One region of the Azospirillum sp. A26 genome, then DNA from elsewhere that is predicted to be linked to it. Evidence: riboswitches for the same ligand, from Rfam matches in the RefSeq annotation. Region 1 holds a riboswitch; each other region holds the start of a gene.
What was found. Region 1 has a riboswitch for thiamine pyrophosphate ahead of thiO (glycine oxidase ThiO). Riboswitches for the same ligand answer to the same signal wherever they lie in the genome.

Region 1 (7,153 bases):
GGCGGGCAAGGGAAGGGTCTCCGGCAGATGGGCGCCAAGGGAGGCGGTGCGCCACAGCCTGCGTCAGCCGCCCCGCCGGATCAAGCGGCCGAACGGAGTGCGCGTCACCTTGCCCACCCCGGCCGTTCTCCGGTCGCTCCGCAATTGGCCGCCCTCAGCCGCCGATCAGGCCCATCTGCGGGCTGGACGGTTCGGCATGGGCGCGCATCGGCATGCGGCCGGCCAGATGGGCGGCGCGGCCGGCATTGACCGCATCGCGCATCGCCGCCGCCATCCGCACCGGGTCGCGTGCCTTCGACACCGCGGTGTTCAACAGAACGGCGGCGCAGCCAAGCTCCATCGCCAGCGCCGCGTCGGACGCGGTGCCGATGCCGGCGTCCAGCACCACCGGCACCGGGCTGCGGGCGCAGATCGTCTCGATGGCGTGCGGGTTGCGGATGCCCATGCCGGAACCGATGAAGGCCCCCAGCGGCATCACCGCCGCCGCCCCCAGGTCGGCCAGCTTGCGGCAGGTCACCGGATCGTCGTTGCAATAGGGCAGCACGACGAAGCCGTCATTCACCAGCTCCTCGGTCGCGCGCAGCAGTTCCTCCACGTCGGGATAAAGCAGTTCGCGGTCGCCGATGACCTCCAGCTTGATCCAGGGCGTGTCCAGCGCCTCGCGCGACAGCTGGGCGGTCAGCACGGCCTCCTTGGCGGTCATGCAGCCGGCGGTGTTGGGCAGCAGCCCGACCGGACCGGTCGGCCGCCCGGCGGTGGCGCGGGCCAGCACGTCGACGAGGCTTTCCGAATAGCCGTCCAGGCTGATGCGGCGGATCGCCAGCGTAACCAGTTCGCTGCCGCTGGCCGCCAGCGCGTCGAGCATCACCTGCTGGTTCGGATAGCCGGCAGTGCCGAGGAACAGCCGCGAGCCGAGGCTGCGCCCGGCGATGGTGAGGGTGTCGGGGGTGTCGGTGGGCATGGGGAGAACCTTTTGCAAAGGCCCTCTCCCGCCCCGGGAGAGGGAGGGGACCCGCGCCTTAGGCGTGGGGAGGGTGAGGGGGTATCCGAACATGGATTCTGATCCTTGCCCCACCCCTCACCCTTCCCATGCTGCGCATGGGCCCCTTCCCTCTCCCGGGGCGGGAGAGGGAAGATCGGGGGGTCAGCCGCCCTGGATGGGGCGGACGATTTCCAGGCTGTCGCCGGGCTTAAGCGCGGTTTCCAGCCAGCGGCGGCGGGGGACCACGGCGCCGTTCAAAGCGACCGCGACGCCCTTCGCACCCTCGGCGATGCCGCGCCCGGCCAGGAACTCGGCGACGGAGGCGGCGGACAGCGGCTCCTCACGGCCGTTGACGCGGATGGCTTCACGTGAAACGGCACTCATGCGGCGGCTCCCGCGGCAACGAAGCGGTCGGCGGCGAAGGGGTGCAGCAGCGGGTCGGTCTCGCCGGTCAGCACCAGGCGGGCGATGCCGTCGGCGGTCACCGGGGTCAGCAGGATGCCGTTGCGGTGGTGGCCGGTGGCGTGGATCAGGCCGGGAATGCAGCTCTCGCCCAGGATCGGCGCGTCGTCGCGGCTGCCGGGACGGAAACCCGCCCAGGCTTCCTCGATGGGCAGCTCGGCGATGCCGGGCAGCGCCCGCCATGCCCCGTCCAGCAGGGCGAACTGCCCGCCGGCGGTCAGGCGGTCGTCGAAGCCGCGCTCCTCCGTCGTGGCGCCGATCAGCAGCCGGCCGTCCAGCCGCGGGATCAGATAGGTGCCGGGCGTCCACACCACATGGCGCAGCAGCGGCAGAAGGGGATCCATGCGCAGGCAGACCATCTGCCCCTTCACCGGGCGCACCGGCGGCCGGGCGGCGGGCGGCAGTCCGGGCACCCCGGCCGACCACGCCCCGGCGGCCAGCACCACCCGGTCGGCCCGGTGCAGCGTCTCGGCAACCCGCACACCCACGGCGCGCCCGCCCTCCACCGCCAGCGCCACCTCGCCGCATTGCTCGTGCAGGTGGGCGCCGGCAGCCTCGGCGGCGCGGCGCAGAGCTGCCGAGACCTTGCGGTTGTCGACCTGATGGTCGCCGGCACAGAACAGGGCGCCGGCGACACCCGGTTGCAGGAAGGGTTCGCGCCGCCGCACCTCGGCCCCGCTCAGCCACTCCACCGGCAACCCCAGATCGCGCTGGAACCCGTGCAGGAAGCGCACCTTCGCGGCATCGTCGGCGGTCAGGGCGATGACCATGGTGCCTTCGCTGCGCAGGTCGACGGCCATGCCGCTCGCCGCTTCGAGATCGCGGGCAAAGTCCGGCCACAGGGCCTGCGACGCGCGGGTCAGCGGCAGCAGCCCCTCCTCGCCCGGCTCGGTCTCGACACAGGCGGCCAGCATCCCGCCGGCGGCATGGGTGGCGCCGCGCCCGGCCTCCCCCCGCTCGAAGACATCGACGCGGCAGCCGGCCGACGCCAGCCTCCAGGCGATGGCGAGGCCGATGCAGCCGGCGCCGACGATGGCAACGGACGGGCGGGCCAGGGAAGGACGGAGTCCGGACGCGGAAACGGAATATGGATGCGGTTCTGGCGCATGGATCATGCGGCGGCTCCCTTCGCTGGAATTACCCAGACAGGTTCGATGGGTGTGTTCTCAGCCGCGCGACCACCGCACGGCACCCCAGGCCTATGGATTGCCTTATGCCAATCTTCCGCTGGCCCCACAAGCGGAATCGACCACCGCCCGGACTTGCCACCACACAACCGCCCCCAACCTGCCGATGGATGCGGCGACAGGCCGCAGCCGGATACGGAGTCCCCCCGACAGGAAGCGCTACCGAGCGGCAGCTAAAATGTCGGCACAATGAGCCATACCCGGGCATTCAGCAGAAAACGGGCACCGCCGGTGCGCGGGATGAACAACAAAGACGACCGAGGATTCGCCAGCATGCTGTCTTTCTTCCGCTCGGACTCCCCGACCTCCCCCGTCCCCGGCACTCCGGCGGGCACCCCGGCTGGCGGGCCCGAACCGGCAGCGCACGCCACCGGACCGGCGGAACAGCCGATCCGCAGCCTGTGCCTGCCGGCGGAGCGGATCGGTGCCGCGGCGCTGGAGGGGCTGAATTTCGCCGCCGGGGCACCGGCGCTGGTCGTCGGCTTCGTGTCGCCGCATGTTGATTTCGCCGCCACCGCGCGGGCGGTCCGCTCCGCCCTGCCGGCGGCGACCCAGCTGGTGCTGGTCTCCAGCGCGGGCGAGCTGTGCGCGGCCGAGGGCCAGCCGCTCTACCGCAAGGCCGGCGACCGCTGGGACAGCGTGGTGCTGCAATCCTTCAGCCCGCGCCTGCTCGCCGGGGTCAGCATCCAGTCGGTCCCGCTGCATTGCGACGACCTGCGCGGCGGCCGCCCGACCCGCGATGTGCCGGCCCGGGTGGAGGCGATCCGCGGCGAGCTTGATCGCATCCGCGTTCCCTTCCCCGTCGACAGCCACGACACGGTGGCGCTGACCTTCATCGACGGGCTGTCGGCCAGCGAAAGCTGGTTCATGGAGGCGGTCTACCGCTCCGGCCATTTCCCCTGCCTGTTCATCGGCGGTTCGGCGGGCGGCAAGCTGGACTTCCGCAACACCCATCTGTTCGACGGCCAGCGCGTGCTGGAGAACGTTGCGGTGACGATCTTCCTGAAGATGGCGCCCGGCATCCGCTACGGCATCTTCAAGTCGCAGAATTTCCGGCCGACCCAGACCCGCTTCGCCGTGGTCGACGCCGACCCGATGCGCCGCATCGTGCGCAGCGTGATCGACCGCGACGGCTTCGAGGTCGTCGGCTTCATCGACGCGCTCGCCAAATCCCTGCGCTGCAAGCCGCAGGAGCTGCCGGGCAAGCTGGCGAAGAACACCTTCGCCATCGAGATGGAGGGGGAGCTGTTCATCCGCTCCATCTCCGGCTTCGATTTCGAGAAGGGGGAGGTCGCCTTCTACTGCGACGTCAATCCCGGCGACTCGCTGTGCCTGGTGGAGGCGACCGATTTCGTCCGCCAGACGGAGGACGACCTCTCGGCCTATCTGCGCAACAAGCCACGGCCGGTCGGCGCCATCCTGAACGATTGCATCCTGCGCCGGCTGAACAACCCCGACCAGCTGTCGCGGGTCCATGCCTTCGACGGGCTTGCCGCCGCCGGCTTCTCCACCTTCGGCGAGCTGCTGGGCATCAACATCAACCAGACCCTGTCGGCGCTGATGTTCTTCGAGGTGCCGCCCGGCACTGGGTTCTCCGACGACATGGTCGACCGCTTCCCGGTGCATTACGCCCGGTTCCAGAGCTATTTCATCGCCACCCGCTACAACCGGCTGGAGCTGCTCAGCCGCATCCGCAACAGCGTGATCGAGCGGATGCACAGCTATCTCGACGCGCTGGTGACGCTGACCGGCGGCGTGCAGGAGACCGCCAGCTATGCCGCGCGCATCGGCGGCTCGATGTCGGCGATCGAGGCGACGCTGAACCGCCACGCCACCCTGTTCGACGGCCACGCCGACCGCAAGGAGGCGCTGGTCCGCGAATTCAACCAGCTGTCCACCGTGGTCAAGAGCATCGAGAAGGTGCTGGCGGTGATCGACGGCATCGCCAGCCAGACCAACCTGCTGGCACTCAACGCCACCATCGAGGCCGCCCGCGCCGGAGAGGCCGGAAAGGGCTTCGCCGTGGTGGCGGCGGAGGTGCGCAAGCTGGCCAACGACACCAAGCAGACGCTGGCCGACACCCGCCGCGCCATCGACCAGGTGGTGACCTCCGTCCGCTCCGTCGGCGGCCAGCTGGACGACACCAGCGCCCGCATGGACGAGGCCGCCACCGCCTCGCAGGAGTTGCAGACCGACATCCATGCGGTGATCGACGAGGTGGAGGGCGCCCAGAAGGCCATCGAAGGCCGCCTGTCCGACATGAACGACCATGCCCGCCGCATGGAGGACATCAACCGCTACATCGCCTTCCTGAAGCAGCTCGACCGGGCGGGGTAAGCGGGCGGCTGCCCGACACCTCACGCCAAAAACCCGTGCAGGAACCAGCGCGGGGTCTCGTCAGGGCGGTACAGGCCGGCGCGGAACAGCCAGAAGCGCCGGCCGCCCTCATCCTCGACTCGGTAATAGTCGCGCAGCGCCAGCCCCAGCGACCCTTGCCCACGCCACCATTCGCCTTCGATCCGCTCCGGCCCTTCGGCCCGGCGCACACGGTGGGGCACGCCGCGCCAGACGAACAGCAGCGGCGGGTCGTCGGGCAGAGGCGCGGTGGCCTCCACCGGTTCGGGCGGGGTCAGCAGGCGCAGGGGGCGCGGCTGCCCGGCCGGCCAGGGCTTCTGCGCCGGCAGGCGCTCCATCGGCGGATGCGGCGCCACGCAGCGCTCCGGCAGCCAGCTTTCCCGCGGCACCAGCCGCAGCACCGCCCGCTCCCCCAGCCGCAGCGCCAGCCGGTCGCCCAGTTCGGCCAGCTTGTCGTCATTCCCCTGGTCGCCGGCCTCCTCCCCGTCGATTGCGGTCTGGACGGCGGACAGCGGTCCCGTCTCGGTCGCCGACAGCACCAGGGTTTCCAGCCCCGGCCCCGGCCCCGACCCAAGCTCGATCCGCTCCAGCAGCGGGGCGAACAGCCGGGCAAGAGCCGCCGGGTCGCGGGTCGGGCGGCTGGTGCCGAGCGTCAGGCTCTGCGGCTCGTCGTCCACCCGCTGGTCGGTGCGGTGGGCATCCAGCCGCAGCCGGCGCGCCCCCTGCCCCGCCGCCTCCAGCCCCTTGCACAGCCTTCCCAGCAGATGGCGCAGCGCCCCGGCAATCGATTCGGGCGTGGCGATCGGTTCGGCGAAGGTCAGGCGCTCGCGATGGTCCGGCACCGGCCGGCGCGGGGAGATCGGCTCGTCCAGCCGGCCGAAGGCCTGATCGTACCGTTGCATCAACCCGGCCCCGAACCGCGCCGCCAGCCCCGCCCGCGGCATGGCATGCAAATCGCCGATCCGGCGCAGGCCCAGCGCATGCAGCCCCTCCACCGTCTCCGCCGGCAGCCGCAGGGCGGCGAGCGGCAAACCATCCAACGACTCGCGCTGCCGCTGCTCCGGACTGCCGAACCGCACCAGCCCCCAGGCGGCGGCCGGGGTGTCGGCGATGACGGCGCGGGCGGCGAAGCCGGCGGCGCGCAGCCGGCCGGTGAGGTCGGCGGCCAGCGCCGGTTCGCCCTCAAGCAAAGGATTGCCGAAGAGATGGGCACAGCCGGTGATGTCGATCACCACCCCGTCCGGCTCGTCCGCCGCGGTCCAGGGGCTGTAGCGCCGTGCCCAGTCGGCGATGCGGCCGAGCAGGGCCGAATCGTCCTCCGGCGTCGCCTCCGCCACCTCCAGCGCCGGTTCCAGCACACGGGCATCGCTGAGGGTATGGCCGGGAGCGATGCCCAGCACCGCCGCCGCCCGGTTGACCGCGACCACCACCCGCCGCTGGCGCTCCGTCCGCAGCAGGACGAAGGGGCGTGCGCGCGACTCCGGCGGCATGAACCGCTCCCTCGCGTCGGTCGGCAGGCGCGGCAGCCACAGGGCGAGGATGCGGCGCCTGGTTCTCTCTGCTCCGCGGACCAATCCCTCTCCCCTCGATCACCAGGAACAAACAAAGAACATACTAGCGCTGCCTTGACCGCAAAGGGAATCCCTCCTTTGGGGTCATCTTGCCGAAACGTTCGGTAGTGCCGACATTCCGTCCATGATCCCACATCCCCCGCCCCTCGCCCGCCATCCGGTCGTCAGCCGACTGGCTCCGCTCCTTCTCCTGCTGGCGGCCGGCGCCTGCGCGCCGTCGGACCTGCGCGACGACAATCCCGGCCGCGCCCAGGCCTTTCCGCCCGTCTACAACCAGACGGTCGTTCCCGGCGGGGGCGAGCGACGAACCTGGAGCCAGATCCAGGCGGAGCAGTCACGGGCCGACTCGAAGCCCGCCCCCCCCCGGCAGACCGACGACCGCCAAATCCGGCGCGACCCGGACAGCACCGACCAGCCGCCGCCCAAGCGCCGCCGCGGCAGTTCGTCGCCGCCGCCCGACCCGGCCGCCCTGCCCCAGCCGCCGCGCCCGATCCCGGTGCCGCCCCCGCCTTCGTCGCAGAGCGCCACCGACGCCTTCAAGCGCGACCTGATCCGGCCGGAGGTCGACCGCATGCGGACCGACGACGCCATGGGCC
Region 2 (7,153 bases), 880 kb from region 1:
GGGACCATGCGGCCGGCGTCCTGCTGCATGCCGAGGCCGGCGGCTATTCGGCGCTGATCGACGGGACGCCCTACCGGCCGGGGCTGCTGAACGGCAGCATCCTGCTGGCGCCCGACCGCGAAAGCTGGCAGGCGCTGCATGGACAGCTGTTCGGCTGAGTGCGTGTCGGGTGCAGGAGGCCGACAGCCCTCCCGCGCCCCTTCAATGCGCCAGCAGCGCCGGCAGGGCCAGCCCGTCCAGCACCGTGCGGGTCGCCCCGCCCAGCACCAGTTCACGCAGGCGGGAGTGGCCGTAGGCGCCCATCACCAGCAGGTCGGCGCCCTGGTCGGTGCAGCAGGACAGGATCATGTCGCCGACCTCGCCACCGGACGCGATGACCGACTGTGGACGGGCGGCGATGCCGTGGCGGTGCAGCCAGTCGACCAGGGTGGCGGCCTCCCTGCTCTGTTGCCCGAGTGGTTCCACGGTCAGCACGGTGACGGACTCCGCCGCCTCCAGGAAGGGCATGGCGGCGCGGACCGCACGCGTGGATTCGCGTGTGTTCTTCCAGGCGATCAGCACATGGCGGCCGATGGGGGCCGCAGCCGGCTGCCTCGGCGGCAGGATCAGGACCGGCGTTGCGGTCTCCAGCGGCAAACGGTCGGGGATGTGGTGCAGCGACACCCGCTCGCCCGCCCGCACGGCCGCGGATTGCGCAACGACGATCAGGTCGGCATAGGCGGCGCGCTCGGCCAGCAGATCGACATGGTCACCCTCTTCGACCGTCCAGTCGTAGGGCAGCCCGTCAAGCGACTTGCGGACCTCCTGCTCGATCCGCTCGGCATTCTCGTGGGCGATGGCGGTCGCCTCCGCCATGAAGCCATAGGATGCGGCGCGGCCGGTCGCGCCCGCCGGCATCGACACCGGGGTGGCGATGTAGAGCGCCTGGATATGGGCGGAGAAACGCTTGGCTAGGGCCGCCGCCACCGCCAGACGGCTGGCGTGGGCGTCGTCGTTGGCCATGTGCAGCAGGATGGTCTTGATCGGCATGCCTTCGCGTCTCCCAACATTATGATCGGTCCACCATCAGCCGGCGGAGCGGTTTCCCTCTAGGTAACGCTCCGCCGGGGTCGATGGCAACGCCGGTCACAAGGGAAAGGGAGGCGGTTACTTCACCATCACCGCATACTGGTCGACCGGGGCCACCGCCTTGATCAGACCGCGGGCCTTCAGGAACTCGGCGAAACGGGTATATCGCTCGGCATCCAGCGCGGCCGGGCTGTGAGAGAAGCGTGGCAGCGTGTCGGCCCAGGCGCGGCGGTTCAGTTCGTCATTCAACTCCGGCCGGCCCTTGACGAAGGCGGCCTGCGATTCCTCCGGATGGTTCAGGATGTAGAGCGTCGCCCGCTCCACCGCCGCCAGGAAGCGCTTGAAGCGCGGATCGTTCGCCTTGTCCTTGCGGGCGACCAGAATCAGCTCGTCATAGGGCGGAACGCCCTCTTCCTCGGGATAGAAGGCACGGCCGGGGTGCTTCTCGATCTCCATCTGGTTCAGTTCGAAATTGCGGAAGGCGCCGACCACCGCATCGACCTGACCCGACAGCAGCGACGGCGACAGGGAGAAGTTGACGTTCACCAGCTCGACATCCTTGAGGCTCAGCCCCTGCTTCTCCAGCATGGCGCCCAGCAGCGCGTCCTCGAAGCCGGCGATGGAGTAGCCGATCTTGCGGCCCTTCAGATCCTTCAGAGTCTTGACCGGCCCGTCGCGCAGCACGACGACCGAGTTCAGCGGCGTGGACACCAGCGTGCCGATGCGGACCAGCGGCAGCTCTTCCGCCACCTGCAGGATCAGCTGCGGCTGGTAGGACACGGCGATGTCGGTGCCACCGGCAGCCACCAGCTTCGGCGGGTCGTTGGGGTCGGCTGGGGCGGTCAGCGTGACCTCAAGCCCGGCATCCTTGAAGAAGCCCTTCTCCTGCGCCACCACCAGTGGGGCGTGGTCCGGGTTGACGAACCAGTCCAGCATCACGGACAGCTTGTCCTGGGCAAGCGCGGGAAGCGAGGTCATCAGGCCGGCAGCGATCAGGCCGGCGGTGAAAAGATGCTTCATCGGGTGTCTCTCCCCCTTCAAGGGTTGGCGTCTTCGGCAGGTTGGGTATCGGGTTGCCAGGGCAGGGCACGGCGGGCCAGCGCATCGACGGCGGCATACAGCGTCACCGCGAACAGCCCCAGCACCAGCACGGCGGCGAACAGAAGGTCGATCTGCATGCGGGCATTGGCGTGCAGCATCAGGTAGCCAAGGCCGGAGGACGACCCCACCCATTCGCCGATCACCGCCCCGATGGGCGCCACGGCGGCGGCCACCCGCACGCCGGACCAGAAGGCGGGCAGGGCGGCCGGCAGGCGGATGCTCCACAGGATCGCGGCGGGCGAGGCGCCCATGGTGCGCGCAAGGTCAAGCCAGCCGGGGTCGGTGCGCCGCAGCCCGTCGAACAGCGCGGTCGTCACCGGGAAATAGATGACCAGCACCGCCATGGCGATCTTGGACGCCATGCCATAGCCGAGCCACAGCACCAGCAGCGGCGCCAGCGCGAAGACCGGGATGGCTTGGCTGACCAGAAGCAGCGGCATCAGCCAGCGCCGCGCCGTGCGGAATCGCGCGAGCAGCAAGGCGCTGACCCCGCCCAGCGCCACGCCAGCCACCAGCCCGATCAGAATCTCGGCCAGCGTGGTCAGGCCATGGGTCAACAGCAGAGGGGCTTGCCGCTGCATGGCGTCCGCCACCGCCAGCGGACCGGGCAGCAGGTAGCGCGGCAGCCCGGTGGCCCAGACCAGCGCCTGCCAGCCGGCGACCAGCACCAGCAGGGTGATCGCGCCGCGCAGCAGCCCCTTCATTCCGCCAGCCTCCGCAACAGTTCGGCCTGATGCGCCAGCAGGTCCGGATCGTCGACACGGCGCGGCACCGGGCCGGAGGGCTCCAGCGCCGGCCCCATGACGGCCGGCCGGCCGGTCATCACATGCAGGCGGTCGCCGATGCGCAACGCCTCCAACGGGTCATGGGTGACCATCAGGACGGTGCGGCCGGCCAGCGTCTCCGCCGCCGTTTCCTGCAAGCGCAGCCGGGTGATGGCATCGAGCGCGGAGAAGGGCTCGTCCATCAGGACCAGCGGCTTGTCCTCCATCAGGGTGCGGGCCAGCGCCACGCGCTGCTTCTGCCCGCCTGACAACGCGGCGGGACGGTCGCGCTCGCGCCCCGCCAGGCCGACGCGGTCCAGCAGCTCGCGGGCCTGCTCCACCCGTGCCGGGTCGGGACGGCGGTGGCGCAGCCGGTCGCCGAGCAGGACATTGTCGAGAACGGTCAGCCAGGGCAGCAGCAAATCCTGCTGCGCCATGTAGGCGATCCGGCCGGCCAGCGGCTGCCGGTCGCCGGTGACCACCTCGGTCGGCGGCTCCGGCTCGGCCAGACCGGCGAGGATGCGCAGGAGCGTGGTCTTGCCGACGCCGCTCGGCCCCAGCAGGCAGGTGGTCCGACCGGCCGGCAGTTCCAGCGTCAGGTCGGAGAAAAGCAGCGTGCCGCCATAGGTCAGCCGCGCGCGCGAGATGGTCACCGAAAGCGGCGTCATCGCAGGCACGCGGGCATGCATGGTGGACTGGCGGAGATGGAGAGGGTGCGGTCCCGCATCACTGATCCCTACGCCGGCATGAACCGGATCAGGTTCCAGGGGTCGTCCCGCAACAGGACCTCTCAGCCGCCCATCGGCTCCCCCCAGTGAAGGCGGCGACTATAGGCGCGGACGATCCGTAACCGCAAGCATTGCCGGATGCAGGTTCCGGCATGCGGAAGCGGGCGGCTTGACCGCACCGCCGCGGCGCCTAGTTTCTGACGGGCATCGAGGAGTGCCCGTCCTGACCACGCCCTTCCGCACACCGCTGTTCATCGGCGGGGAAATCTACCGCGGCTCGACCTATGGGCCGAAGCATCCGCTGGCGATTCCACGCGTGTCGACCGCCATCGACCTCAGCCGCGCCATGGGCTGGCTGCCGGACGAGGTCTATCTCGACACCCATGTGGCGAGCGAACGCGAACTGGCGCGCTTCCACACGTCCAACTACATCGCCGCGCTGAAGCGGGCGGAGGCCGAGCAGCGGGTCGACGAGGCGACCGCCACCCGCCACAATCTGGGCAAGCTGGAAAATCCCGTCTTCGCCGAGATGTACCGGCGGCCGGCCCACAGCAGCGGATCGGCTTTGCAGGCGGCCAGGATTCTCGGCGACCGGCCGGCCGGTCTTGTCTATGCGCCGGCCGCCGGGACGCATCATGCGCGGCGCGACCGGGCCAGCGGCTTCTGCTATTTCAACGCACCGGTTCTCGGCATTCTGGAATTGCTGGACCATGGGCTGGAGCGGGTCCTCTACGTCGATCTCGACGCCCATCATGGCGACGGGGTGGAGGAGGCCTTCGCCGACGACGACCGGGTGCTGACCCTGTCCATCCATGAGGATGGGCGGTGGCCCTACACCGGCAAGGCGGAGGACCGCGCCGGCGGCATGGCCCGCAACCTGCCGGTGCCGCCGGGCTTCAACGACAGCGAGATGGAACATGTGATGGAGGCGGCGGTCCTGCCGCTGGCCCGTTCCTTCCGTCCGCAGGCGATGGTGATCCAGACCGGCGCCGATGCCTTGGCCGAGGATCCGTTGAGCCGGCTGGAGCTGTCCAACCGCGCGCTGTGGGATGCCGTGGCGGCGCTGCTTCCCCTGGCGCCGCGGGTGCTGGTGGTCGGAGGCGGCGGCTATAACCCCTGGTCGGTCGGGCGTTGCTGGGCCGGGATCTGGGCGGTGATGAACGGCATCGATCCCGCCGTGCGGCCGACGGCGGAGGCGGAGGCGGTGCTGCGCGCCCTGACCTGGAACCGCGCCGCCGGCCGCAACCCGCCGGACCATTGGTTCACCACGCTGGGTGACGAACGGCGGCCGGGTCCGGTGCGGGACGCTGTGAAGCGGGTGGCCGGGATGGCCTTGTCCTGAAGGGGGGCGCTGTCCTGACCCGCGGCCGACCGACTCATTCCGACGAATTTCGAACCAACCTGTGACGATTCGTTGACGGGGTCGGATTGTTTGTTGATGCTCTTTTCCACTGCGCCGGTGCAGCTTCCGCGTCGGGTGATGCGGGCTTCGGCGGGATTTGCCGGCAGGATTTGCGGCAGGAGAACGGGCGGGCGGATGTCGAACACGACGCTGTTCCTGATCGCCATCGTCATCATCATGCTGGCTGCCGTCCCGGTCGCCATGATGTTGAAGGATTTCCTGCCCAACATCATGGAGAAGAGCAGCGGCCTCGACCAGATCGAGAACCGCATCTACGTCCTGCATGCCGAGGCGCAGGATCTGCAAAACCGGGTGAACCATCTGGTCCAGCGTCGGAACAGCCAGTCTTCCGACCGCAACCGGCTGGAAAGCGATATCCGCAAGGCCGAAAAACAGGTCCGGGACCTGTCGGACCAGCCGCCGATGTTCGTGCATGAGGTCGGCGACCCGCAGGCCGGGCTGATGAAATTCGTCGCGACGGTGACGCAGGAGAAGGCGTCTGCCGCTGCCCGCGCCGCCGGTGAACGGGCGCAGGTCAACCCCATCTGGCGCTGCACGAACGTGGCCGAGGTCTGGGCGTCAAGCTTCGACGAGGCCAAGCAGTTGTGCGACGTGGCCTTCCCGTTCAAGATGGGTTTCCAGAAGACCTTCATGCGCGGCGATGCGCGGGCCGGGGGCAAGGCCGCCGGCAAGGGCGTGCCGACGCCGCCAGCCACCGCCCGGGCGAAGGCGGGTGCCGCCACATGATGATCAACTTCATCATCGTCCTGGCCATCGTCGCCATCGGTGCCTGGCTCGGCAACATCCTGATGAGCGTCGAGCAGCGGGTGTCGCAGGCGCGCCAGCGTGTCCGCGGTGTCCGCAGCAACCTCGACAAGCTGGATGCCACCATCCACCGCCTGCATCGGGAGGAGGAGACCCTCCATGCCGAGATCGAGGAACTGACGCGGGAGATGGTGGAACTGCGCAGGAAGCAGGTGGAGGTGCAACAGCGCGTGACCGAAGCGCAGTCGAAGCGTCGTCCGCAGATCCTGATCCTGACCGACCGGCGCAATCCCGGCGACAAGGAATGGCTGGTCACCGTGGTGAACCAGCAGATCGGCGAAATCGATGCCGCCCACCCTCTGGCCGTCGAATGGGCACGGGGGCGCCAATATCTAGTCTGGGCGGAGTCGGACCGCGAGGCTGGCGAACGCGCCAACCGCCGCTTCAGCGCCCGGCCCGGCTATCAGGTGAAGTCGGTGACCGCGGTGAAGGACGATCTCTACAGCGCCAGCCCGGCCCAAAGCGCCGCGTAGAAAAGCACCGCGCAGACATCGAAAAGCCCTTCCTCCGCCGGGGAGGAAGGGCTTTTCGCAAAGGTCCGTCTCAGCCCGTTCCCTGGCTTCAGCGCGCCTTGGCGGTGGCCGGGGTCTGGCGGAAGGCGTCGTGCAGGTAGGGCGACAGCGACTGGCGCATGTTGCGCAGCCATTCGTGGATGATGATCAGCGAACGGGAGGCGACCGGCGGGGTCATGCCCAGCTTCACCAGATCCTCGCGGGTCATCGTCGCCACCTGATCCAGCCGGTGGCCGGTCAGGCGCGCCCAGGCCGGGGCGGTGCAGGGCTGCATGGAGATGACCTGCAGGCCTTCGCGTTCCACCATCTCCGCCTTGCGGCGGGCATACTGGCTGTCCTCCAGTTGGGAGAACGGGCCGGAGAAGCCGTTTTCCACCAGGACGCGCTTGGCCTTCGGGGCGATGGTTGCCACCCGCTCCAGCGTCGTCATGCCGGTGGACAGCGAGGCGAGATCGACGGTCACCGGGACCATGAAGGTCAGCCGTTCGCCTTCGCCGACGTAATAGTCGAAGCCCGACACCTCGGCCCAGTTGAAGAACCACTGCGAGATGTTGCCGCCGAAGTCGTACAGACGGCCGCCGCGCTGCAATTCCGGCCCGATCAGGTCCCAGAACTCGTAGAAGCCGTCACCCGAGCCCATCATGTTCATGAAGTCCTGGGTGATGCGGCGGTGTTCGACCACGTCCGGGCCGAACAGGCGGGCGAGACGCTCGTTCACCTCGTACTCGACGACCTTCAGCTGCAGGCCTTCCA
Region 3 (7,153 bases), on a different replicon from region 1:
CTCGCGGTTGATCGTGGGGTATTCGAAGGACAGCTGGCCGCCGCCCTGCGCCAGAACACCGAACAGGAGAGCCGCCAGAATGATCCCGACCGGATGGTTGCGCCCCATCAGCGCCACGGCGATGCCGACGAAACCGACGCCGCCGGTGAAGTTCAGGATCACCCGGTGCTGCACGCCCAGGATCTCGTTCACGCCGACGAAGCCGGCCAGCGCACCGGAGATCAGCATGGCGATGACGATGTTGCGCGCCGGCGAGATGCCGGCATAGACCGCCGCCCGCTCGTTGCGGCCGACGGTGCGCAGCTCGTAGCCCCAGCGGGTGCGGCGCAGGAAGATGTGGAACAGCAGGCAGCAGGCCAGCGCCCACAGGAAGGACAGGTTCAGCGGCGAGGCCGGGATGGAGATGCCGAACCAGCCGAGTGCCCGGTCCATCGACGGCAGCCAGACGCCGGGATCGAACTCGCGGGTTTCCGGCGACTGGCTGCCGGGGCGGATCAGCACGTCCACCAGCAGCCAGGTCATGATCGACGCGGCGATGAAGTTGAACATGATCGTCGTGATGACGATGTGGCTGCCGCGCTTGGCCTGGAGCCAGGCCGGGATGAAGGCCCAGGCGGCGCCGAACAGGGCTGACGCCAGCACCGCCAGCACCGCCACCACCGGCCAGGGCCAGCCGGTCAGCGCCAGCGCCACCAGCCCGGCGCCGAGCCCGCCCAGATAGGCCTGCCCCTCGCCGCCGATGTTGAACAGCCCGCAATGGAAGGCGATGGCGACCGCCAGCCCGGTGAAGATGTAGTCGGTGGTGTAATAGAGGGTGTAGCCGATGGCCTCGGGATATCCCAGGGCCTCCGACAGCAGCAGCGACAGCACGTCCACCGGGTTCTCGCCGATCACCAGGATCACCAGCCCCGACAGCACGAAGGCCGCGACGAGGTTGAGAACCGGCAGCAGCGCATACCCGACCCAGCCCGGCACCGCGCCCGGCTGGCCCTTCCCCGATCCGCTCAGCAGCACCGGCGTCTCCTGGATTGCCCCTTGCCGGGGATTCTTAACCGCCAATGCTCTGCCGACCAAGCATTTCATGGTGCCGGGAATCCAAGCGCCGCCTGGAGTTGGAAGGATTACAAAAAGTCTTGCCGCAACGCAGCATTCTGGCATGCTTCTTACCCATAGAAATTTTATGGCTATGGAGCATCGCCGATGCCGCTCGACATCCCGCAGACCTTCCGTCACCACGTCTTCTGCTGCGCCCAGCAGCGTCCGCCCGGCCATCCGCGCGGCAGCTGCGCCGCCAAGGGCGCGCATCCGCTGTGGCAGCGGCTCGATCAGAAAATCCAGGGCAAGGGCCTGACCGATGTCGGCATGGCGATGACCGGTTGCCTCGGCTTCTGTTCCGCCGGGCCGCTGATGGTGGTGTATCCGGACGGCATCTGGTACCGGCCGGAAACCCCGGAGGACATCGACGAGATCGTCGACTCGCATCTGGTGAACGATGCGCCGGTCGAACGGCTGGTGATGGTTCTGACGCGGTGAGGCGAAGGGGGGCGCCCGAGCCAACCTTTAAGTATGGCTGCGCCTACCAGACCTGCGGTTGCGGCATTGGGACGCGGGCGCATTTGCCCATAATGTGGGCAGCTCCCGCCATTGCCGTTCCGAACCGAGTCCATGACCGACGCCGAAACCGCCGACCTGCTGCCTGCCGAGGCCGATTCGGTTCCCTATGCCGTCGGCTGCTTCCTGGGCGCCATCCTGCTGTTCGCGGCGATGGACACGCTCATCAAGTTCCTGACCGCCGATTACCCGGTGCCGCAGCTGATGTTCGTGCGCTCGCTGGTCGCCTTTCTGCTGGTGGGCGGCTACACCCTGACATGCGGCGGCGGGATCGCGGCGATGCGGACGCGGCGGCCCCTGGGGCATGTGTGGCGCGCCTTCGCCGGGCTGATCTCGATGGGATGCTTCTTCTATGCCTTCCGCGAACTGCCTTTGGCCGACGTCTATGTGCTGAGCTTCGCCGGTCCGCTGTTCATCACCGCGCTGTCGGCGCCGTTGTTGGGCGAGCCGGTGGGCTGGCGCCGCTGGGCCGCCGTGGTGGTCGGGTTCAGCGGCGTGGTGGTGATGGCGCAGCCGTCGGCCGGGGCGCCGCTGGTGCCGGTGCTGGTCGGGCTGTGCGCCGCCCTGTTCTATGCGCTGGCCGCACTGGCCGTGCGCGGCCTGTCGCGGACGGAAACCAGCGCGTCCATCGTGCTCTACCTGCTGCTGACGACGACATTGGTCAGCGGGGCGCTGGCCGTGCCGGTCTGGACGGCGCCCACCGCTTTCGCGCTGGGGCTGATGGCGCTGGTCGGGGCCATCGGCGCTGGGGCACAGGTCCTGCTGACCCAGGCCTTCCGCCGCGCGCCGCCGGCGGTGGTGGCGCCGTTCGAATATACCGGCATGGTCTGGGCCAGCCTGTTCGGCTGGCTGGTGTTCGGCGACCTGCCGACGGTGCCGGTCCTGGCCGGCGCCATGGTGATCATCGGCAGCGGGCTCTACATCCTGCATCGTGAAACCATGGTGGCGCGCCGCCGGTTGGGTTCTTGACAGGACGGGGCCGGCGGCGACACTCTCGCCGCCTGTTCACGGCTGGGGTGCCTCATGCGGATGCCGGTTCGGCAACCGTGGGGGCTGAGACAACACCCATCGAACCTGATCCGGGTCATGCCGGCGAAGGGAGCCGACCGGAACCCGACGGACCCGCTGAAAGCTGCTGCAAAGCGCCCCGTCCCCTCCGCGTCGCCCCAACCGCCGGCGCGTGTCGAGGAGTTTTCGGTCATGCGGCGCACGCTTTCCCTTCTGATCGGCCTGCTGGCCGCATCCTCCTGCCTGTCGTCCGTCTGTCTGTCGTCCGCCGCCCGTGCCGACGACACGCTGTCCTTCCCGGTGCTGGTGCCGCTGACCGGCTTCCTGTCGCTGGAGGGCACCAGCCAGCGCAACGGCGCCGTCCTGGCGCTGAAGCAGACACCGGCCGGCGTCGCCATCGCCTCGGAGGTCGTCGACACCGGCACCTCGCCCGAGGCGGCGGTGACGGCGCTGGAGCGCGCGGCCGGCCGCGGCACGGTGGGCGCGGTCGCCGCCAGCATGCTCGGCACCCAGATGCTGGCGATGCTGCCGTTGGCGGGCGAGCTGAAGCTGCCGCTGGTCACCGTGTCGGGCACCGCCTCGATCACCGAGCAGGGCAATCCCTGGGTCTTCCGCTTCTTCCCCGGCGACGCCGTGACCAAGGCCGCCCATGCCCGCTATGTGGTGGAGGAGCTGGGCAAGCGGCAACCGGCCGTCATCTACCAGACCACCGCCTACGGCCAGAGCGGCAAGGCCCATCTCGACGCCGCCTTCAAGGCGCTGGGCGTCACGCCCGTCTTCGAGGAGGGGGTGGACCCGGCGGCCAAGGATCTGCTGCCGGTGCTGACCAAGGCGCTCGCCGCCAAGCCGGACGTGCTGGTCCTGCACCTGCATTCCGGCCCGACCGCGCTGCTGTTGCGGCAGGCGGCGTCCAGCGGCGTGACCCTGCCCATCGTCGCCGGCTCCGCCATGCATCAGCCGAGCACCGCCGCCCTGCTGGAACCGGCGGAGCTGAATGGCGTCTGTGCCGAGACCGCGGCATCGCCGATCTCGGGCGGCACGCCGGAGGTCAAGGCCTTCACCGACGCCTACCGCGCCGCCTTCGGCAAGGAGCCGGACGCCTTCGCGCTCGGCCAGTATGACGGCATGACCATGGTGCTGGAGGCGGTGAAGGCCGGCGCCCGGTCGCCGGACGCCATCCGCAAGGCGCTGTCCGCCGAGACGTTCCGGGGCCTCGCCATGACCTACAAGTCCGACGGCAAGGGCAACATGGCCCATTCCGCCGTCATCGTCTGCTATGACGGGGCCAGCCGCGTGCCGGTGCTGGTGAAGCGGTACGACGACCCGACGCTTGCGGCGAAGTGAGCGGATGGCGGCGCTTCAACTGCTGGTCAACGGGGTGGCGCTGGGGGCGGCCTATGCCCTGGTGGCGCTGGGCTTCGTGCTGGTGCTGAACGCCACCTCGGCGGTGAATTTCGCCCAGGGCGATCTCGTGATGGCCGGCGGGCTGCTGGCGGTTGCGCTGGCGCCGCTGATCCCGCTGCCGGGCATCGTCCTGCTGCCGGTGGTTCTGGCGCTGATGGCGGCGCTGGGGCTGCTGCTGGCACTGGCGGCCTATCTGCCGCTGCGCCGCCGGCCGCCGGTCTCGGTCTTCATCAGCACCATCGCGGTCGGCATCATCCTGCAGAACGGGGCCGCCATCCTGTTCGGGCCGGAGCCGCGCGCCGCACCGCCGCTGTTCGGCGACGACACGCTGCACATCGCCGGGCTGGCGGTGCCCGAGCAATCGCTCGCCATCGTCGCGGTGGCGGGGCTGCTGATCGGCGCGCAGCAATGGGTGTTCGCCCGCACGCAGCTCGGCCGCCGGCTGCGCGCCACGGCGCAGGATCCAGAGATGGCGCGCGCCTGCGGCGTGCCGGTCACCGCGATGATCCTGGTGACCTTCGCCATCGGGGCGGCCTGTGCCGGGGCGGCCGGGCTGCTGCTGGCCAACCGCTATTTCGTCACGCCGACCTCGGGCGGCGACCTGATTCTGAAGGCCTACATCGCGGTGACGGTGGGGGGCTGGGGCTCCGTGCCGGGTGCGGTGGTGGGCGCCCTGCTGATCGCGCTGTTCGAGGTGGGGGTGTCGTCGGTGCTCTCATATCCGGTGGCGCTGGGCGCGTTGTATTTGACCTTGCTGGCGATTCTGGTTCTGCGTCCGCAAGGGCTGTTCGGCGAAGCGGTGCGGCGCCGTGGGTGAACGGCACTCTCCGGCGGAAACTGTCGCGCTGATCGCCGGCGCGCTTGCCCTGCTGGTCTATGCGCTGGCCTTCGCGTCCCCCTACGGCCTGCGCGTCCTGACCGTTGCCGGGGTCTATGCGCTGGCGACTTTCGGTTTCCAGATCGTCTTCGGGCTCGGCGGTGCGCTGTCGCTGGCGCAGGGCGCCTTCTTCGGCGTCGGCGCCTATGTGACGGGTATCCTCGGCAGCCGCTACGGGCTCGGTTTCGAAGCGACCTTCCCGCTGTCGATGCTGGTGCCGCTGCTGCTGGCCCTGCCGGTCGGTCTGGCGGTGCTGCGGCTGGAGTCGCATTACTTCGCCCTGGCGACTCTCGGCATCGCCCAGGTTCTCCATCTGCTGGCGGTCAACCTGCCGGAGCTGACCGGCGGCTCCAACGGGCTGGCCGGAGTGCTGGCGGCGGTGCTGTTCGGCTGGGCGGTGCCGCGCGGGCTGCCGATGGCCGGGCTGGTCTGGGGGCTGGTCGCTCTCGGCGGGCTGATCGGCTGGCGGCTGGCGCGGGGACGGCTCGGAGGCTCGCTGGCGATGCTGCGCGACGATCCGCTGGCGGCGGCAACGCTGGGGCTCGACGTCGGGCGGCTGCGGCTGATCGCCTTCGGCATCAGTGCGCTCTTCGCCGGGGCCGCCGGGGCGCTGGCCGTCCACACCCAGCGCGTCGTCTCGCCGGAGGTGCTGGAATTCCCGGTCATGGTCTCCATCCTCACCATCGCCATCGTCGGCGGGCGGGGGCGGATGGCCGGGGCGGTGCTGGGCGCCGTGCTTCTGCTGCATCTGCCGGAGTGGTTCCGCTTCCTGGAGCGCGGCTATCTGGTCGTCTATGGCGTCGCCCTGCTGGCGACCGTGGTGCTGGCGCCCGACGGGCTCACCGGCCTGCTCGACCGCATCGCGGCCCGCCTGTTCGGCCGCAGTCCGCGGGCGTCGGTCGAGGCGAAGGAGCCGCCGCGTCCGCCAAATTCCCCGGACGGGCTGGCGGTCGACGATCTGCGCAAGTCCTTCGGCGGTGTGCGGGCGGTGGACGGCGTGTCGCTGGAACTGCGGTCGGGAACCATCACCGGGTTGATCGGCCCGAACGGCTCCGGCAAATCCACGGTGATCAACCTGCTGTCGGGGCTGGAGCGGCCGGATGCCGGGCGGGTGCGGCTGGGTGGACGCGAGGTCACCGGGCTGCGTGCCGACCGGCTGGCCCGCGCCGGACTGGCCCGCAGCTTCCAGGCGGCGGTCTTGCCGATTGGGGCCGGCGTGCTGGAGGCGGTCGCCGCCGCGCGCCTTGCCGTCGATCCCGACGCCCGGACGGCGGAGGCGCATGCCCGCTGGGCGCTCGACCGGCTGGGCGTCGGCGACCTCGCCGGCCAGGGCTGCGACGCGCTGCCGGCGGCGCTGCGGCGGCGGGTGGAACTGGCTCGGTCGCTGGTCCGCCGGCCGGCGGTGCTGCTGCTGGACGAGCCTGCCGCCGGCCTGACCGACGGCGAAAAGGCGGAGCTGGCGGCCCTGCTGCGCGAACTGGTGGAGGAGGGCGTGGCGATCCTGCTGGTGGAGCATGACATGGGCTTCCTGTTGCCGCTCGCCGGCCGGGTGCTGTGCCTCGACCGCGGCCGGGTCATCTATGACGGGCCGGCCGGCGGCGTGCGCCGGGATCCGGCGGTGGCCGCAGCCTATCTGGGCCGGGCGGTGCCGGCATGAGCGCGCTGCTGTCCATCCGCGGCCTGACCGCCGGCTATGGCGGGGCGAGCGCGCTCGACGATGTGTCGCTGAGCCTTGCGGCGGGGGAGACGGTGGCGCTGCTCGGCGCCAACGGGGCGGGTAAGTCGACGCTGCTGAAGGCTCTGCTCGGCCTTGTGCCGGCGCAGGGGGAGCTTCGCTTCGACGGGGCGGACATCGGCGGCCTCGCCACCGAGTTGAGGGTGCGGCGCGGCATCGGCTATGTGCCGGAAGGGCGGCGGGTCTTCGCGGGCATGAGCGTGCGCGACAATCTGGAGGTCGCCGGCCTGCCCGCCGCCCGCGACCGCGCAAAGGATGTCGAGCGCGTCTTCGCCCTGTTCCCCGACCTTGCCCTGAAGAGCCGCGAGAGCGCTTGGCGCCTGTCCGGCGGCCAGCAGCAGATGCTGAGCCTGGGGCGGGCGCTGATGGGCCGGCCGCGCTTGCTTCTGCTGGACGAGCCGTCGCTCGGCCTGTCGCCCAAGCTGGCCGACGAGCTGTTCGCCGCCGTCCGCCGCATCGCCGGCACCGGCACGGCCGTGCTGCTGGCCGAGCAGAGCGCCGCCCGCGCCCTGGCGGTC

Region 2: it holds a riboswitch for thiamine pyrophosphate, as region 1 does, so the genes downstream of both, ABNQ39_RS04675 (ABC transporter ATP-binding protein) here and thiO (glycine oxidase ThiO) in region 1, are expected to answer to the same signal.
Region 3: it holds a riboswitch for thiamine pyrophosphate, as region 1 does, so the genes downstream of both, ABNQ39_RS23375 (ABC transporter substrate-binding protein) here and thiO (glycine oxidase ThiO) in region 1, are expected to answer to the same signal.

What each region holds. Positions count from the first base shown of each region.
Region 1 covers NZ_CP170472.1:2,934,309-2,941,461, reverse strand. Annotated here, with positions in the region: gene ABNQ39_RS14745 (PaaI family thioesterase) at 1-9, opposite strand, end outside; gene ABNQ39_RS14740 (thiazole synthase) at 155-961, opposite strand; gene thiS (sulfur carrier protein ThiS) at 1,145-1,366, opposite strand; gene thiO (glycine oxidase ThiO) at 1,363-2,559, opposite strand; TPP riboswitch at 2,551-2,650, opposite strand; gene ABNQ39_RS14725 (methyl-accepting chemotaxis protein) at 2,905-4,968, shown strand; gene ABNQ39_RS14720 (DinB/UmuC family translesion DNA polymerase) at 4,989-6,560, opposite strand; gene ABNQ39_RS14715 (hypothetical protein) at 6,682-7,153, shown strand, end outside.
Region 2 covers NZ_CP170472.1:869,510-876,662, forward strand. Annotated here, with positions in the region: gene ABNQ39_RS04655 (inositol monophosphatase family protein) at 1-158, shown strand, start outside; gene ABNQ39_RS04660 (universal stress protein) at 202-1,029, opposite strand; gene ABNQ39_RS04665 (ABC transporter substrate-binding protein) at 1,147-2,088, opposite strand; gene ABNQ39_RS04670 (ABC transporter permease) at 2,106-2,873, opposite strand; gene ABNQ39_RS04675 (ABC transporter ATP-binding protein) at 2,870-3,601, opposite strand; TPP riboswitch at 3,649-3,755, opposite strand; gene ABNQ39_RS04680 (acetoin utilization protein AcuC) at 3,876-5,003, shown strand; gene ABNQ39_RS04685 (hypothetical protein) at 5,199-5,810, shown strand; gene ABNQ39_RS04690 (hypothetical protein) at 5,807-6,361, shown strand; gene ABNQ39_RS04695 (hypothetical protein) at 6,450-7,153, opposite strand, start outside.
Region 3 covers NZ_CP170473.1:2,059,219-2,066,371, forward strand. Annotated here, with positions in the region: gene ABNQ39_RS23360 (ABC transporter permease) at 1-1,014, opposite strand, end outside; gene ABNQ39_RS23365 ((2Fe-2S) ferredoxin domain-containing protein) at 1,201-1,533, shown strand; gene ABNQ39_RS23370 (DMT family transporter) at 1,666-2,580, shown strand; TPP riboswitch at 2,614-2,729, shown strand; gene ABNQ39_RS23375 (ABC transporter substrate-binding protein) at 2,812-3,963, shown strand; gene ABNQ39_RS23380 (branched-chain amino acid ABC transporter permease) at 3,968-4,840, shown strand; gene ABNQ39_RS23385 (branched-chain amino acid ABC transporter ATP-binding protein/permease) at 4,833-6,557, shown strand; gene ABNQ39_RS23390 (ABC transporter ATP-binding protein) at 6,554-7,153, shown strand, end outside.